DNA from 2 places in the Solibacillus ferritrahens genome. Region 1 is predicted to be linked to the other one. Evidence: riboswitches for the same ligand, from Rfam matches in the RefSeq annotation. Region 1 holds a riboswitch; the other holds the start of a gene.

What was found. A riboswitch is a leader RNA that binds a small molecule or an ion and turns the genes downstream of it on or off. The one in region 1 is predicted to bind thiamine pyrophosphate.
Region 2: linked by a shared signal. The riboswitch ahead of thiD (bifunctional hydroxymethylpyrimidine kinase/phosphomethylpyrimidine kinase) and the one ahead of thiT (energy-coupled thiamine transporter ThiT) in region 1 are both predicted to bind thiamine pyrophosphate.

The regions. Positions count from the first base shown of each region.
Region 1 is NZ_JAXCLE010000005.1:165,020-173,105, reverse strand. Features, by position in the region: gene SNE38_RS07120 (beta-class carbonic anhydrase) at 1-367, shown strand, start outside; gene SNE38_RS07115 (GNAT family N-acetyltransferase) at 442-996, opposite strand; gene SNE38_RS07110 (polyphosphate kinase 2 family protein) at 1,079-1,903, opposite strand; gene map (type I methionyl aminopeptidase) at 2,076-2,828, opposite strand; gene thiT (energy-coupled thiamine transporter ThiT) at 3,044-3,604, opposite strand; TPP riboswitch at 3,718-3,826, opposite strand; gene SNE38_RS07095 (DUF4870 domain-containing protein) at 3,944-4,270, shown strand; gene SNE38_RS07090 (hypothetical protein) at 4,340-4,471, shown strand; gene SNE38_RS07085 (SMC family ATPase) at 4,529-7,582, opposite strand; gene SNE38_RS07080 (exonuclease SbcCD subunit D) at 7,585-8,086, opposite strand, start outside.
Region 2 is NZ_JAXCLE010000007.1:150,272-158,357, forward strand. Features, by position in the region: gene SNE38_RS09205 (CAP domain-containing protein) at 6-914, opposite strand; gene SNE38_RS09210 (bifunctional 2',3'-cyclic-nucleotide 2'-phosphodiesterase/3'-nucleotidase) at 1,178-3,541, opposite strand; gene thiD (bifunctional hydroxymethylpyrimidine kinase/phosphomethylpyrimidine kinase) at 3,720-4,532, opposite strand; TPP riboswitch at 4,621-4,719, opposite strand; gene SNE38_RS09220 (LysM peptidoglycan-binding domain-containing protein) at 4,889-6,178, opposite strand; gene SNE38_RS09225 (cell wall hydrolase) at 6,349-6,789, shown strand; gene SNE38_RS09230 (hypothetical protein) at 6,874-7,077, opposite strand; gene SNE38_RS09235 (hypothetical protein) at 7,204-7,392, shown strand; gene SNE38_RS09240 (YpzG family protein) at 7,464-7,616, opposite strand; gene SNE38_RS09245 (hypothetical protein) at 7,799-8,080, shown strand.

The DNA of each region.
Region 1 (8,086 bases):
AAATCACCCATTCGGGGGCATCATGCGCAGCATCTTGGTAGCTGTGTATGAATTAAAGGCTGATGAAGTTTATGTTATTGGTCATTATGATTGCGGTATGAGTGCAGTTGACTCAAATGTTATGATTGGTCATATGCTTGAGCGTGGTGTAAAACAGGAAACGATAGATGTTATTAACTATGCACGTATTGATTTAAAAGAATGGTTACGAGGTTTCGGCGATATTAAAACGAGTGTTTTAAAAAGCGTTGACTTAGTAAGAAACCATCCATTAATGCCGACTGGTGTTCCTGTACACGGTCTAATCATTGATCCTGAAACTGGTAAATTAGATTTAGTATCTGATGGATCTGACAAAGTAAAATAATAAGCTATAGCGCTCACCCAAAGTATTTTTAGGTGAGCACTATAGCTTTTTTTATAGCCTTAAAAATATGGAACTTATCTATTTTTATATTCTCGCTGTAATATTGCGTACATATAATGGTCAACCCATTTACCATTTATAAATAATAATTCTCGGAGTAAACCTTCTCTCGCAAATCCTGACTTCTCTAAAACACGTATGGAGCCCAAATTTTGAGGAGCCACATATGCTTCAATGCGATGAATATTTAAAGTTGAAAATGCGAACTCCATTACTAAACGAACTGCTTCGGTTACAATGCCTTTTCCGATAAATCTTTCATCCATGGAATACCCTATAAAGCCGCTAGAGTATGGTAATCGTTTTATAGAATAGAGCGAAATATGACCAATCAGCTGACCTGTTTCATTATGGAAGATACCAAAGGAAAACTCTCTATTTGTTTGCAAAAGATGCATGCTCTCCAATATTTTCTTGTACTGTGTCTCTTCTGTATAAAATTCATCCCGATGTAACGGTTCATATGTTGACCAGTAAAACTTATTATCTACTAATAGCTTTGTCAATGCTCTTGCATCAGACAGGGTAAAAGTACGCAATGAACATTGTTGCCCAATAAGTTGAACCATTGGACCCTCCTTCTTTTGAAATAGCTTGAATAAGCTTTTCATTTAACTCACCTACATTTCACAGCCAAACTTATTTATCCGTTTATGACTTTTTCTTTTTTTGCTTTGGCTGTATTTCTATAAATTCAGGCAGTGTACTTTCTGCTGCTTGTTCATTATGATTTTCAAAAACATTAGTAAGTTGAAGACCCCGTTTTGTTATTTGATTCTCAATTTGAGCAACAGCTTCTTTTAGCACTTGTACTCGTGCATAAAATTTATCGTTGCCAGGAATTAAACACCAAGGGGCATTTTCTGTATTTGTTTTAGCAAACATCTCATCTGCCGCTTCTATATATAAATTAAACTTTTCACGATTTCGCCAATCTTCATCTGTTAGTTTCCATGATTTATACGGATCTTCCGCTCTTTCCATGAAACGCTTCAATTGCTCATCTGCATCTATATGAATCCAGAATTTAACTATAATATAATCTTCATCTGTTAATTGCTTTTCAAAACCATTAATTTCGTTATACGCCCGCTGCCATTCATGTTCTTTTGCAAAGCCTTCGATGCGTTCCACTAATACACGACCATACCAGGAACGGTCAAAGATGGCAATCTGTCCATGCTGGGGTAACTTCCTCCAAAATCGATGCATATAATGATAACGCATTTCGTGTGGCTGTGGTGCGGAAATTGGCGAAACGATTAATCCACGGGGATCAATGTGTTCTGTTAATCGCTTAATGGCCCCCCCTTTTCCTGCTGCATCCATTCCTTCAAATACGAAGATGAGACCGATTTTATTGTTGTATAAAAATTGCTGAATATTAAGCACTTCATACTGCAGCTCTTTCAATTGCTTTTTGTATAGCTTCTTATCCAATTTTAATGTTAGATCCAAATCATTTAGTTTCTTCATTCAACGGCCTCCTCTATTACGAATCCTTACATATATTTTACTTGAAAGTGTATGAAAATGGTAATTGTTGTTGTGATTTATTTGAATCGTTTGATTATTTTATGTTGATTTAAACACCCGCTAGAACAAAAGTAAAAAACGTGGCCGCATTATATGCTTCCACGTTTTCTAATTAGTCTTCTAATGTTGTTAAAATAATTGGTTTGTCTTTTGTTACAATAATTGAATGTTCAATTTGAGCGACTAATGATTTATCCGGAGTGACAAATGTCCAACCATCCCCAGATTCGACAATATGCTCTGCCTTTGCTGAAATGAATGGTTCTACTGCTAAAACCATCCCTTCCTTCATAATTGTTGTATCCCAGGCATCATAATAGTTTAATACGTGGTTTGGCTCTTCATGCAATGATTTTCCTAAACCATGCCCCGTTAAGTTCATAATAACCGTTAGGCCATGATCACGCGCTTCACGTTCAACTGCTTTACCAATTTGATTTAATTTTGAACCTGCTTTAACTTTTGTCATTGCACGTTCAAATGCTGATTTTGCTACAGCACAAAGCTTTTCTTTATCCTCGTAGCCTTCCCCGACAACGAAGGAAATACCAGTATCTGCAAAATACCCATCCAATGAACCTGATACGTCAATGTTGACAATATCGCCTTCTTGAATCACTTTACTACCTGGAATACCGTGTGCCACTTCATGATTCACTGAAATACAAGTATAGCCAGGGAAGTCATATTCACCTTTTGGACCTGAAATTGCGCCAGCCTCGGCAAACATTCGCCCTGCAATTTCATCCAATTCTTTTGTTGTCACGCCCGGTACTGTCGCCGCTTTCATCGCTTCACGAATTTCAGCACAAATACGTCCTATTTTTTTAAAAGCTTTGATTTCTTCTTGTGTTGTAACAATCATGTGTAACTTCCTTCCTCTAAACAATGTCTACCCTTAACTATAACATACTTAAAATCGGTTGTAAGTGTTCATTGTTTTTTTAAATGATGTGTTTAAATCCAGGAATTATGTGCAAAAATGAAGTATAGATTAGAGTACATTTATAATAAAAAAACAAACTAGATTTGAAGATGGCAATCCGCACTTCAAACCTAGTTCTATATTAATAATTAAACTTATTGTACTTTTTGCAATAAACGTGGTGCAGACGTGAATAATAAGATGGCAATAATAGCTGTAATAATTGTTGCTGGCAGCATGTAGGAACCGTTGTAAATAATGGAATACATCCATACGTTATCGTCGCCTGCAAATTCCTTAAAGAAGACAACTCCGGCAAGTAAGTGGCAAACGAATCGTAAAGATCCACCTAATAACGTACCTATTACAATGTAAAGCGCCATTTTTGTTTTATTTAGTGATTGCGTTGCTTGTAATAAAGGCTTTCTTATAATTGCCGCTAAACCTACTACAGTAAAAGCAAGACCATAATCAAGAATTGCCTGAAGCCAGTGGACAATATAAGCTCCAAACATCATCTGCATTATTCCGATTAGTAGGCCAGTTGCAAGACCTGCTGTTAACCCCCAACGAATTGCCATTAAAATAATAGGAACCATTACAAAGCTAATCGATCCACCTTGCGCCCACATTTTAAATGATATTTGATCCAGCACCAGTCCGACGGCAGCGAAAATCGCTATTTCCACCATCATAAGTAATCTCTTTTTGTCCATAACAATGCTCCTTTCCTTTTTCCGATGTAACAGAAGTGAAGAAGGAATAGAAATCCATCTGCAAAAATAAAAAAAACGATAATCAGGACAAAAGCCTGACTATCGTTTGAACAGTCGGTTTCTATCCACATCCCTACGCAAGTGCTAACTTACAGGTTCAAAGAGTCAGTGCAATTACGTGCACAATCTCAGCCGACTTACTCGGCTCCCCTTGTGGTACATCTAAATAAATATTGTTTGAACAAATTAATTGTATCGAATATTTTTCCAACTTTCAACAGACGATTTTTTTGTAACTAAATTCTAGACCGTTCGTATACATACAAAGGAGTGAATGAAATGGATCAATCAAAAGGATTAAGTGCATTAAGCTATTTAAGCTTTTACTTTGCACCCTCTATCTTGCCGTTCATTATATATGTTGTTTCAAAAGATGATTTTGTAAGGGAGCACTCGAAAAAGGCTTTTATTACCCAACTTATTCCGATTGCTTTTGGTGTTTTGTATATTATTTACTTTTTTATTTCGCTATTTTTGACTCATGAAACTTTGGCGATACAGGATTTCTTTGTAAGTTCGCATTTTATTGCCCTTGTTGCTTTACTGATTATCTTTTCAATTACGGGAATTTGGAATTTAGTGAAAGCTATTAAAGTTTTACGTTAATGTTTATGAAAGCTCCTTAATTGGGTATATTTCTTATACGAAATGATATTCGTTAAGGAGTGTATACGTATGAAACTAAACAAACTTGTTAAAACAGCAATTAAATTCGGTCCAATACTTTATCCCATCATAAAAAAAATGATGGATAAAAAATCTACTCCGCAACGTGCAACAACTACACGACGAGCTACAAAGCGTTAACACAAAAACACATTTCACTCAGTCTTTCGTGTGAAATGTGTTTTTTTGTACAATCATTTATTTAATAATAATTTCTGTTTTACTATAGCCTTCTTTTAGCTTTTGTACTTGTAAAATGGCCGGCATCGCTGCTTTAAGTTCCGCGACATGTGAAATGACACCGATTAAGCGACCCGTTTGCTGTAGGTCAATTAAAATATCGATAGCGCGTCGTAATGCTTCTTCATCCAACGTACCGAAGCCTTCATCGATGAACATAGTATCAATATGCACACTGCCCTGAACACTTTGAATAACATCCGCCATTCCTAAAGCTAGTGAAAGCGAAGCATTGAATTTTTCACCTCCGGATAATGTTTTAACATCGCGTGTTTGCCCAGTGTTGCTATCATATACATCAATACTTAACCCGCTTTGTGCATTTCCTTCTTTACGACCCGTTGACTTTAAAAAATACTGACCATTTGATAAAACACGTAGTCTTTCATTTGCAGCTTGTGTTACTTTTTCTAAATAGCCTATTTGCGCAAATCGTTCAAAAGAAATTTTCGCTTCATTCTGTCCACGAATTAAATCATATACATGTTCGACTTGCATTAATTTTTCTTTATAATCTTCTATTTGTCGAGCTGATTTTTCAAGCTTTTCTAAAGTTTCCCCACACTGTAATGCGTAAGAATGGACTAATTTCACTTCTGAATATTGGGCTTCTATTTGCTCATTAAGCAGCGAAATCTGTTGCTCAATAGCCTTCAAATCCACCAATTCTTTTCCCTCTAACATTTGTTGTTCTTCTGCAATTTGCACTGTTAAAGTATGGACATTTTGCTTATAGCTCTCTAATGTTTCCTGTATTTGTTGTTGAACCTGCTGAGATAGTAGCGCTTGTTTATATGCTTCTATATGGAAGCCTTCTTGTAAGAGTGCAGACTCAAATGCAGATTGCGCTATTTTACTTTCCTGTTGTTTCTCAGTTAAATTCTTTGTAGCATGCTCATAATTCACTTCACATGTCTTTTCTTCCAATTGAATATTTTGCAATGCTTCCAATGCCTTTTGTATCGCTTCTTTTAAATGACGATATTTCTGCTGCAGGCTTGTCAACGCTTCCGTAACTTGTTGGACGGTTGAAAACTGCGGTAGTAAAGACTTTTCACTTTGCTCAAGCTTACCCTTTTCTTGTGCATATTGTTTATCAATTTCCGATACATACTGCTGCCCTTTTTCAATTCGCCCTTGGAGCATTTCTTTACTTTGCAAAATCTGTTCCAAATTTTTCTTTTCCATTAATAGTTGTGCTTGTTGCTGTTTTTGCATCGATAATTGGTTCGTCAATACAGATAGTTGCTGTTCGTATTCGTGAAGCGATGAAGGTTCAATGCCAAGTTGCTGAAGTACCTGCTGCTTCTCGTTCAATGCCGCTTGCTCTACTTCTAATTTCGAGCTTACTTGGTAAAAGTTCTGCATAGCACTGTCACTTTCACGGCGTAGTGCGGTCAATTCATTATCGTCAACTTCCAATGCTTCACTGCTATGGATGGCTGGATGTTCTGTGCTTCCGCATACAGGACACGCCTCCCCGTGATGAAGGGAAGTAGCGAGAAATGCTGCATGATTACTGCGAATCTGTTGTTCCAGCTTCTGTAATCTTTCCTGAGCAAGATTTGCAATTTGCTGCTTTTCTGCCAGTGTTTTTGTTAATGCTACCTCGCTAGATTGGAGCTTTAAAATCTCCCTTGCTAGCTCAATTTTCTTGGTCAACATTGCATGAGCTTCAAATGTCTCCTGGTACGTAGCTACTTTTTCTTCCAGTTCATTTATAATTATCCGCTGCTTCTGTTGCTGTTCCTTTAATGTAATATCCTCTTTTTGAAGTTTTTCAAATAGTTGTTTTGCATTATTTTGATTTTCCTCTATTTTCAAAACGGACTTTCGCTGTTCATCTATCGATTGATAAATCGGTAAAAGCTGCTCTAACTGTGAAATAGATTTTGAATACTCATCGAGTAATGGTTCATGCTGTTTTTGTTCGTCATAAAATTTCATTGCATTTTGAAGTTGCGACTTTGCTTTTTCAAAATCCTTTTTTGCATGTTGTAATGCGATTTCCGCTCTTTCAAATTGAAGCTTCACTTTCTCATGCTCGCGCTCCAAAGGTTCAATTTGATTCGCTTTTTTGGCAAGTTCGAGACGCTGTTTCTCGGATTGCATTGTTTGTTCTTGTTGAAGGAGTTCTGCAAGCCGAGTTTTTCTTAATAAATATTTTTCAATTCGTTCATTTAGCAGCTTTTGCTCACTGAATGTTTCATTTAATTGCTGTAATTGTAATTTGGATTTCTCATATTGCCCCTTTAATGTTTTGCAATGTTCTTCATAATATTGCTGTTCGTTTAATAAAGCTTGCTTTACTTGATATAGATTAATTACATCTTGGTTTATCTCCGAAAATAGCTCTGAATCTCTATTTGGTAGGCGCGAGATAATTTCATGGATCGTATGGTCTTGCTGCATTATAGATTGATCATATAGCTTTTCTGCAGACTTCTTTTTTTCCCGCAAAAGCTCGACCATTTTTGTAAATCGTTCAGTTTTAAAGATTTTACGGAAGATTTCTTCTTTATGCTTTGATTCGGATGTCAAAAGTTTTTGGAATTCTCCTTGTGGAAGCATAACAATCTGATTGAATTGAGAATAGGTTAGGCCAATCAACTCTTCGACTTTTGCCTGAATAAGCTTTACCTGAAATTTTTCTACAGCTGGTACTTCAATACCACCTGTAATCTCATAAAATTCACGTTTTGCACTCGATCCGTCCTGTCCGAATTTCCGCCAAATACGATATAGACGACCGCGCACTTCAAATTCAAGCTCCACTTCTGTATCAATTGTTTCGTCAGCAAAATCACTGCGTAAAAACAGTGACTTCTCACGGTCTTCCCCACTGCCTGAATCATAAAGAGCAAATGATATCGCATCAAAAATGGTTGTTTTGCCCGCACCAGTAGCCCCTGAAACAACAAATATTCCATGCTCATGAAGTTTAGTGAAATCGATTACTTCTTTTGTTTGATATGGTCCAAAAGCTGTCATCGATAATTTTATAGGCTTCATCGTTACAGCACCTCCTGAAATTCACGTTCATTGTCGATAAGCTGCTGAAGAATGTCAGTATAAATTGCTTTCGTTTCCTCACTTAAAGGCTTACCTGTCATTTCTGTATAAAACAGCTCAAACAATTCCGTATCATCCATTTGTACGCGATTCATTGTATTCGCTTGCTGCTCTAGCCTTTCATATACAACGGTTCTTTCGATGTGTAAAGCATTCTGATATACAGTACGTACGAGCTCAGCGGCACCTTTAACATAATTTTCATCCTGCAACTTTACGAATACGTAGTCATCGTTTTTTTCATGCTGTAAAATATCATCAAGCAGTCCTGAAACAATTCGCATATCTCGGATCGGCGTCAGTAACTTTTTTTCAACAGCTACTGATCCATCTTCTTTTAAATCAACTATTAAAAAGCCCTTTTTATGATTAACTTCTGATTCGGAATATTTAAGTGGTGAGCCTGCATACTGTATTTTTTCATTTGCCACAAAATGCGCCTGG
Region 2 (8,086 bases), on a different contig from region 1:
AACTATTATTGTTTAATGAATTGTTGCGTCCAAATATTACCGTCCTTCACATACCCAACACCGATATGTGTAAAGTTTGCATTTAAAATATTTGCACGGTGACCTTCAGAATTCATCCAAGCTGTAACAACTTCCTGTGCTGTACGTTGACCTTTGGCGATATTCTCACCAGCTGCCTTATAGCTAATGCCTAGTGCTTTCAAACGATCAAATGGACTACCGTAAGTTGGGCTTGTATGAGAGAAATAATTTTTATCTTTCATATCTTGTGATTTTTCACGGGCTGCAGCCATTAATGGGGCATGTGTTTTAAATGGTTGTAAACCTGCTTTAACTCGCTCTGCATTTGTTAATTCTACAACCGCTGCTTCAATAGCATCAATGTCCGATGAATTAGATGCTACTGTGTTTGTTGGTTGTTTTGCAGGTGACTGAGTCGACGTTTGTGTTGTTTCAGTTGCTTTTGGTTGTTCTGGTGCTACTTCCTTCACTGGCGCTTTTGGCTGTTCTGATGTTGCTTCCTTCGCTGGTGCTTTTGGTTGTTCTGGTGTTGCTTCCCTCACTGGTGCTTTTGGTTGTTCTGGTGTTGCTTCCTTCACTGGTGCTTTTAGTTGTTTAGCTGGCACCTCTTCAACAGTACCTTTTTCATTTTTATTGGAAACAGACTTTTTAACTTTTTTAATTTTAATAGAAATTTTTCCATCTTTAAAATTATCATTTTTAATTTCAATAAAGTTAGACACCGAGCTCCCATTAATAAAATATTTATTAGATGCTATCTTTTTATATTCAAAATTTTGAGTAGATTTATATTGTGGTGTCACCTCTCCTCCAGTTGTTGATGCTGCGTTAGCTGCTGGAGCTTGAGTAGCTAAAAGTGCAAATGCACAAAATGTGATAAAGCTTTTTTTCATTTTGTACGCCTCCTTTCGTACCCCTATCGTAAAATACTTTTTATTAAAATTTTTCACCTATAATTTGGTACGATACCCATTGCGAATTATGAATGCTATTAAAATGGTATTTTGTGAAATAAAAGTTGACCAATAGTTACCACTAACTCCGAAAATTTCATTCAATATGGTGTTGACAAAATCCTAATTCTCCGTTTCTATACACCCATAAACAAAAAAGCAGAAGTTTCTCTTTGGGTGAGGAACTTCTGCTTTTAAAATTTTTAGTTAGTTTTTAATCCATATTTACCAAAACCATCTGTACCTTCACCAATATAATGAATTTTACTATTTTCATCTAACACATCGACTGCTTTTTTCGACGATTCAAATACCACTTTCACGTTTTCTGGAAACGCAGCAAATTTCCAGTTACCATCTGCACTTGGATCAATTGTTTTTTCAGCTAAAATATAGTCGATGATTGCTTGACGGTTTTCATCTGGATAAACTTCAACTGCAGTCGCGTTTCGTACACCTGGGAATGTTCCATTTGCACGATAGTTATTCGTCGCTACAATGAACTCCTGTGATAAATCGATCGGCTTTCCATCATATTGTAAATTTACAATGCGGGAAGCCTTTTCATTTACTATATTTCCACTAGCATCATATTTGGCTGGTTGTGTCACATCAATTTCATAAGTGACTCCATCAATGACATCATAGTTATATGATCTGTAGTCAGAATTAATTAGTTGTTGTTCATCTTCTTTATTTATATCGATTTGGTGGAATTGACCAGCAGACATTTCAAGCCATTCTTTCACATCCGCACCTGTTACTTTTAACATAGCTAATGTATTGTCATATAAATATAGGTCTGCAACATTCTTAATTGCCAACTCACCTTTTGGTACGAATGTGTAGTACTCTGGATCACTTCTCGTTCCTGCTTTAAATGGCGCACCTGCTGATAATACTGGTAGACTTTCAAATGGTGTTCCTTTAATTTTATCCTTTACATAAATCGCTTGGGCATTTGTCACGATTTGAATGGAAGGATCATCCTGCACTTGTGAGAAATAACTATGAATATTTGCTGTCGTTGTTCCTACTGCCTGACGCACATAATCAATTGTACCTTCATGGGCTTCTTTTACGCTTTCCACAACTGTACTGCTTACATTTTCATTATCTTTTGCAATTTCACGCACGGCACCTGTTCCTGAAATCACATCCCAAGAATCAGCTTTTTTCTCAAGCTCTAAATCGATTACTCCTAGATGGCTACCAAATTTACCTGCCATTACGATAGGTACACCGTTCATTGTTCCATTATCAATATCCACATTCGTTAAAGTGCTATCTACTTTTCCAGGGAATACTTCATGGGCATGTCCTGTTATGACCGCATCTACATCGCTGATTTTTGTTAATAGATAGGATACATCTTCCTCGCCGATTTCATGTGTTGCATCACCCATACCTGAGTGCGACAGTACAACTACTACATCCGCGCCAGCTTTCTTCATCTGTGGAACGATTATTTTTACCGCTTCTACAGAATCATCTACTGTTACTTTTCCTTCTAAATTTGCTTTATCCCATTTTAAAATTTGTGGAGGCACAATGCCTGTTACACCAATTTTAATCATCGTACTATTTCCTGTTGAATCAATTACTTCTTTTTCAATCATGACATACGGCTCATACTTTAATTCTTTTGTCAAAGCATTGCGTACATTCGCATTGACATACGGGAATGGTGCATCATCTGTTACTTCATCAATAAATTCCAAGCCGTAATTAAATTCATGATTGCCATAAGTCGCAGCATCATAATCCAACGCAATCATTGATGCAATAGAAGGATGGACTTCTCCTTCTTTTAATTTTTTCACGGATTGAATGTAAGAGCCAAGAGGCGTTCCTTGAATGGCATCTCCATTATCAAATAATACTGTATTCGGGTTTTCCTCACGAGCTTTTTCGATGAGCAACGCAGTTTTTGCCAAGCCTAAACTATTCGTTGGCGCATCTTTGTAATAATCATAATTCATAATATTAGTATGAATATCCGTCGTACCTAAAATGCGCAATGCCACGGTCGTATTTGCTTCAACTGGGTTATATTCCGCCAAAAACCGCTGCAGAATCTTTTGCATTTGGACTTTCGTGACAAACTCATTCGGTTTGATCGTCCCGTCTTCATAGCCTGTTAATAAGCCTAACTCTACTGCCTTTGCCATCTCTTGACGATTCCCAGATCCAATTTTATTCGCATCTTTAAATTGATTTAATACATTTTCGGAATATTGTTTTTCATCCGGTATACCCCTAGCTGCAATAAGGAAGGCATGTGTGCGTGTCAATTTTTCATTTGGTGCAAACTGCGTCGGTGTTTTACCTTTAATTAACTTTAGTTCCACAGCCTTTTCAATATATGGCTTCAGTGAATCGGGTACGTCCTTGAATTGAACGGATTGTCCAGAACCTACTTCTACCCCTAATGCATCAATGACTGCCTTCACAAAATCTCCACGTGTCATTTCTTCATTGTTGGAAGTAGATGCCGCTGATACTCCAGCCATTCCACTAGTTAAAAGTGTTAATGTAAGGGCAGAAGCAGAAAGTTTTTTCCACATTTATTTCACTCCTATTATCTAAATTGTTCAACAAGTCCATCATACTAAATTGCCAGAATAGTAGAAAAGAGCAAATTGATACATTACTATATCGAGGTAAGTAGTACTTTTTGAGAGTTAAAAAAATGCCACAAGTTATTCACTTCAAGAAACGGGTACAATTTACTCAATAAATTAATTAAATTACTTGCACGTCGCAAATTCCGCGGTGCTCCTGGTAGGCAAAATGGTTTGTAGGGCCAAATCCATGACCAATATTCAGTGGGTAACGAATCGCTAATTGAACAAACTTTTTTGCTTCAATGATCGCTGTTTTTAATGGTTTCCCTTTCGCAATTTCTGCGGTAATTGCTGCTGAAAATGTACATCCTGTTCCATGTGTATGAATTGTTTTCAGTCTTTCTGTTTTCATTTTAAAAGGCTTTTCCCCTCGAATAAACACCGTATCAATCGCATGCTTACCCGCTAAATGACCACCTTTTATCACTACACATTGCATACCTAAATTTAATAAATATTCCCCTGCAAATTTAATTTCCTCTTCGGTTTTGATCGTAAGCCCGGTCAATACTTCTGCTTCGGGTATATTCGGTGTACAAACCGTTGCAACCGGAAGTAGTTTTTCCTTTAAAGCTATTGTTGCTTGCTCTTTCAATAAGCTAGCCCCGCCTTTTGCAATCATTACTGGATCTAAAATAAGTGGTATTTCTTTAGATTCCAATACCGAGACAATTGTTTCTACGATTTCTGCATTAAACAGCATACCTGTTTTAACAGCTTTTAAATCAAAATCATCGAGTACTGCATTTAATTGATCCTTTACAAAATCAGCAGTAGCAGGATAGATTCCATGCACCCCTTTTGTGTTTTGAGCCGTTAAAGCTGTAATCACTGATGTGCCGAAAACTCGAAGCTCTTGAAAGGTTTTTAAATCAGCTTGAATGCCAGCCCCGCCCCCACTATCGGATCCTGCTATAGTACATGCAATCATTTTTACCACTCCTAATAAAAATATTATTAAGTGTCACTGCAAAAGAAAGACCCCACGTAAAATACGCGGGGTCTTAGTAAGTACATATGTATAATTGTACTTTGCTCCCTACGTCCGTATTAACGGTCAGGTTCTAAGGGTCAGGTTTTAACCTTCTCAACACAAATGTGTCCCCCTGCAAATGCATTTAATTACGTCGAGTGTATCAGAATAAAATTTACATGGCAAGTAAATGGTAAAATTTTAGATTCATAATATACTTTCTAATGCAAAGTACGATTGTAAATTGCCACATCACTTATAAAAACTCAGATGAGCTATATACCATTTCATCTGAGTTTTTATTTAATCCTATTTTATTTCTTAACGACATTAAAGTTTGAACCGATAAGTTGCCAGTTTTGGGGGAAAGGTAAACCAAGTTTCCAATAACCGACACCCCGTAAATTCAGTCTTTTTACTAAATTAAATTTTGCCTGGATGGAACGTGCATCTTCAAACCATACAATATGTGAACGTCCTTGCTCATCATAATAGTTAAAGTACGGTGCCTGTGCCGTATAGTCATATTGAATGGCAGCATTATAACGTTTGGCTATTTCAATTGCACGCTGTGGACTTAATGCTTCTGCATATTCCCCCCCTTGCACAAAAGGTAACGTCCAATCATACCCATACAAATTTTGCCCAAGTAAAATTTTATTTGCCGGAATTTCCGTTAAAGCATATTGAACTACTTGTTCAACTTGAGGGAGCGGGGAGACAGCCAGAGGTGGTCCTGCAGAATACCCCCACTCATATGTCATTAGCATAACAAAATCTACTATTTCCCCATGAGCTCTATAATCATGACCTACCGTCCATTCCCCTGGCTGATTCGCACTCGATTTTGGTGCCAGTGCCGTGGAAACTGTATAACCTTCAGCATGCATACGCTCTACCGCACTTCTCAAGAAATTATTATAGGCTTCCCTTTGATCACCTGGTATTCTCTCAAAATCAAAATGGATATCCGACACATTCCCAATTCTTTTTGCTTCTGCAATAATATTGTCAAAAAGTAAGTTTTGTACTGCTTTACTTTGAAAAATGTCACGTGCTAGCTCACTACTGAACTGATAATCTTCTAGATTCGTTATCGCCATTGCAATACTTGCATTATTTTCTGCCGCCAAACTAGGTAATGGTGCAATTACTGGCGCCTTTAATGAACCATCCCGTCCAGCTTCATAGCTGAATAGGGCTAAATACGTTAAATAGGGACTCGTTTCACGCACTTGATTTACTAGTAGTTCACTTACTTCATCGCCTCTTGGTTCAACATAAGCGAAAATTTCAGCAGATGTTTTCGCAGCGGGAGGAATATATAAACGCGTTCCAATCATTAATAATGCATTTGGCGATAAACCATTTACTTGTGCAAGTGTCAAATAATTCACATTAAAACGTTGTCCTATTGACCATAAGCTATCCCCCGGTTGAACAATATAATATTGACCATTTACTGGAATCACAAGCGCTTGCCCTACAACTAAGCGATTAGGCTCGGGAATTTGATTGGCATCCACAATATTCTGTATCGTCGTTCCATAAGCTTGCGCAATTCCCCATAGCGATTCTCCTGGCTGTACAACATGAATTTGAATTGTCGGTCCTCCTTTTTCTATATACTAATTTATGAACTTAATGCTCTATTAATGCGAGAGAAAAAGTCATAAATGAATAAGAGTACTTTTTGAAATAATTTTTATACAAAACTAATTAAGATATGCGCATCCTAGCAAACTTTTTCATACTATAAATGTGAGGTGAAAAAATGCCAAGAGTAAAATATCGAGACGCAGATGTCGATTTGATGGCAAGAATGATGCGAGCTGAGGCTGAAGGTGAAGGAAAACAGGGGATGTTATATGTTGGGAATGTCATTGTCAATCGTGCAGTGGCTTCTTGCTTAGACTTTAATGATGTAAGGACAATTGAACAAGTCATTTATCAAGTACAAGGAAATAACTATTCATTTGAAGCTGTTCAAAAAGGGAATATGTTTTATCAGCGAGCACGACCTACTGAACAAAGATTGGCGCGACAAGCTTTAGATTATTGGAGAGAACATCCTGCAAAATATGCCCTGTGGTATTTTAATCCGTCTGGTGAATGTCCTCCGACATGGTATGGGCAACCATTTACAGGGCAATTTAAACAACATTGCTTCTATGAACCTGTAGCCGGAACATGTGAAAGTGTATATATAGGATAGATTTTCCTATCGCTAAATCATTAGAGAGCCTTTTAAAATAAATAAGGCTCTTTTTTTATTTTGAAAAGAAAGTGATAATTATACTTATTTTTTGTTGGACTGCTGGTTTTTATCGTGATTTGTTTTGTTATTTTTATTTTTGAGTTTAGCATCAAATTCTTCTGCAAATTCAGCTACATTATCTTCTGGATTTCGATCATGACTTGTCTTATTATGATGCAATTCTTTATAAGTAGCATAAGGGTTATGTGTTCTTTCGTTCAACGTCTTTTTGTTGTTTTTGCTCATATTCATCCACCTCCTACTGATTTAATGTGCTCAGTATTGGGGGTTTTATGCCTTTTCCATCTTCATTTACTTCCTTACTTTTTGTGATAAAAAAATTATCTAATGCCATATTAAGAAGGAATCCAATTGAAAGGAGAATACGAAATGGGCCGAGACGACAGCACAAGTAAAGGAACTAATAAGAGGTCGTTACCTCAAACACCTAAGAATGAAAAAATTGCTCCAAACAAAATGAGAGAAGAAATCGCAAATGAATTAAATGAACTACATCGCCTTGTAGAAAAGGGTAAAAGTAACGCTGCAAAGAAATTTTAAGTAATAAGTAAAAGGGCCTTCACAACAGAATATTACTGTTGGTGAAGGCCTGATTTACTTCTTAACAAAGGTTAAAACTGTTTAGCTTTCGCATTAATTCTCAATATTTGGTTTTGCAGAGTAACCTCTGTTTGACCATTAACCTGAGATTTCTGATGCTTATTTCTTGTCCAGTTCTGGTGGATTTTTTGAGATTTTGGATCTAATGCACCCTTTTTGCTCATTCGTTCCGCCTCCCTATGTTTAAAGTGAAATCCAATTTAGTATGGTACGAATTACTTCATTTATTCTTAAAGTAAAGTACTTTTTGGATTCATTTACTGGCAATTTTTTTGACGGATGGATTACTCGTCAGGATCAATACTAACAGTGAAAACAGTCCCGAAGACGGAAAGGATGAGGAACAGTGGCTAAAAAAAGTTCAGGCACACCTAGCTGGAAGCAAAATCACCCGATTAGTTTACTATCCAACTCAGTTGAAAGAACAGAGCGAGCAGTAAAACAGGCAATGTCTCACCCGGAAGAATTTGCAGTAGAACATGCATTCAATTCATTGGAACGTACCGAAAACGCACTCTCTAATGCAGAACAAAAACAGGAACATATGGATATTGTTGAGCAAAATAAAGCCAAACTGGATGAACTAAAGCAAAACATCCTAGAAATTGATGAAAACTTAAATTCATAAAAGTAT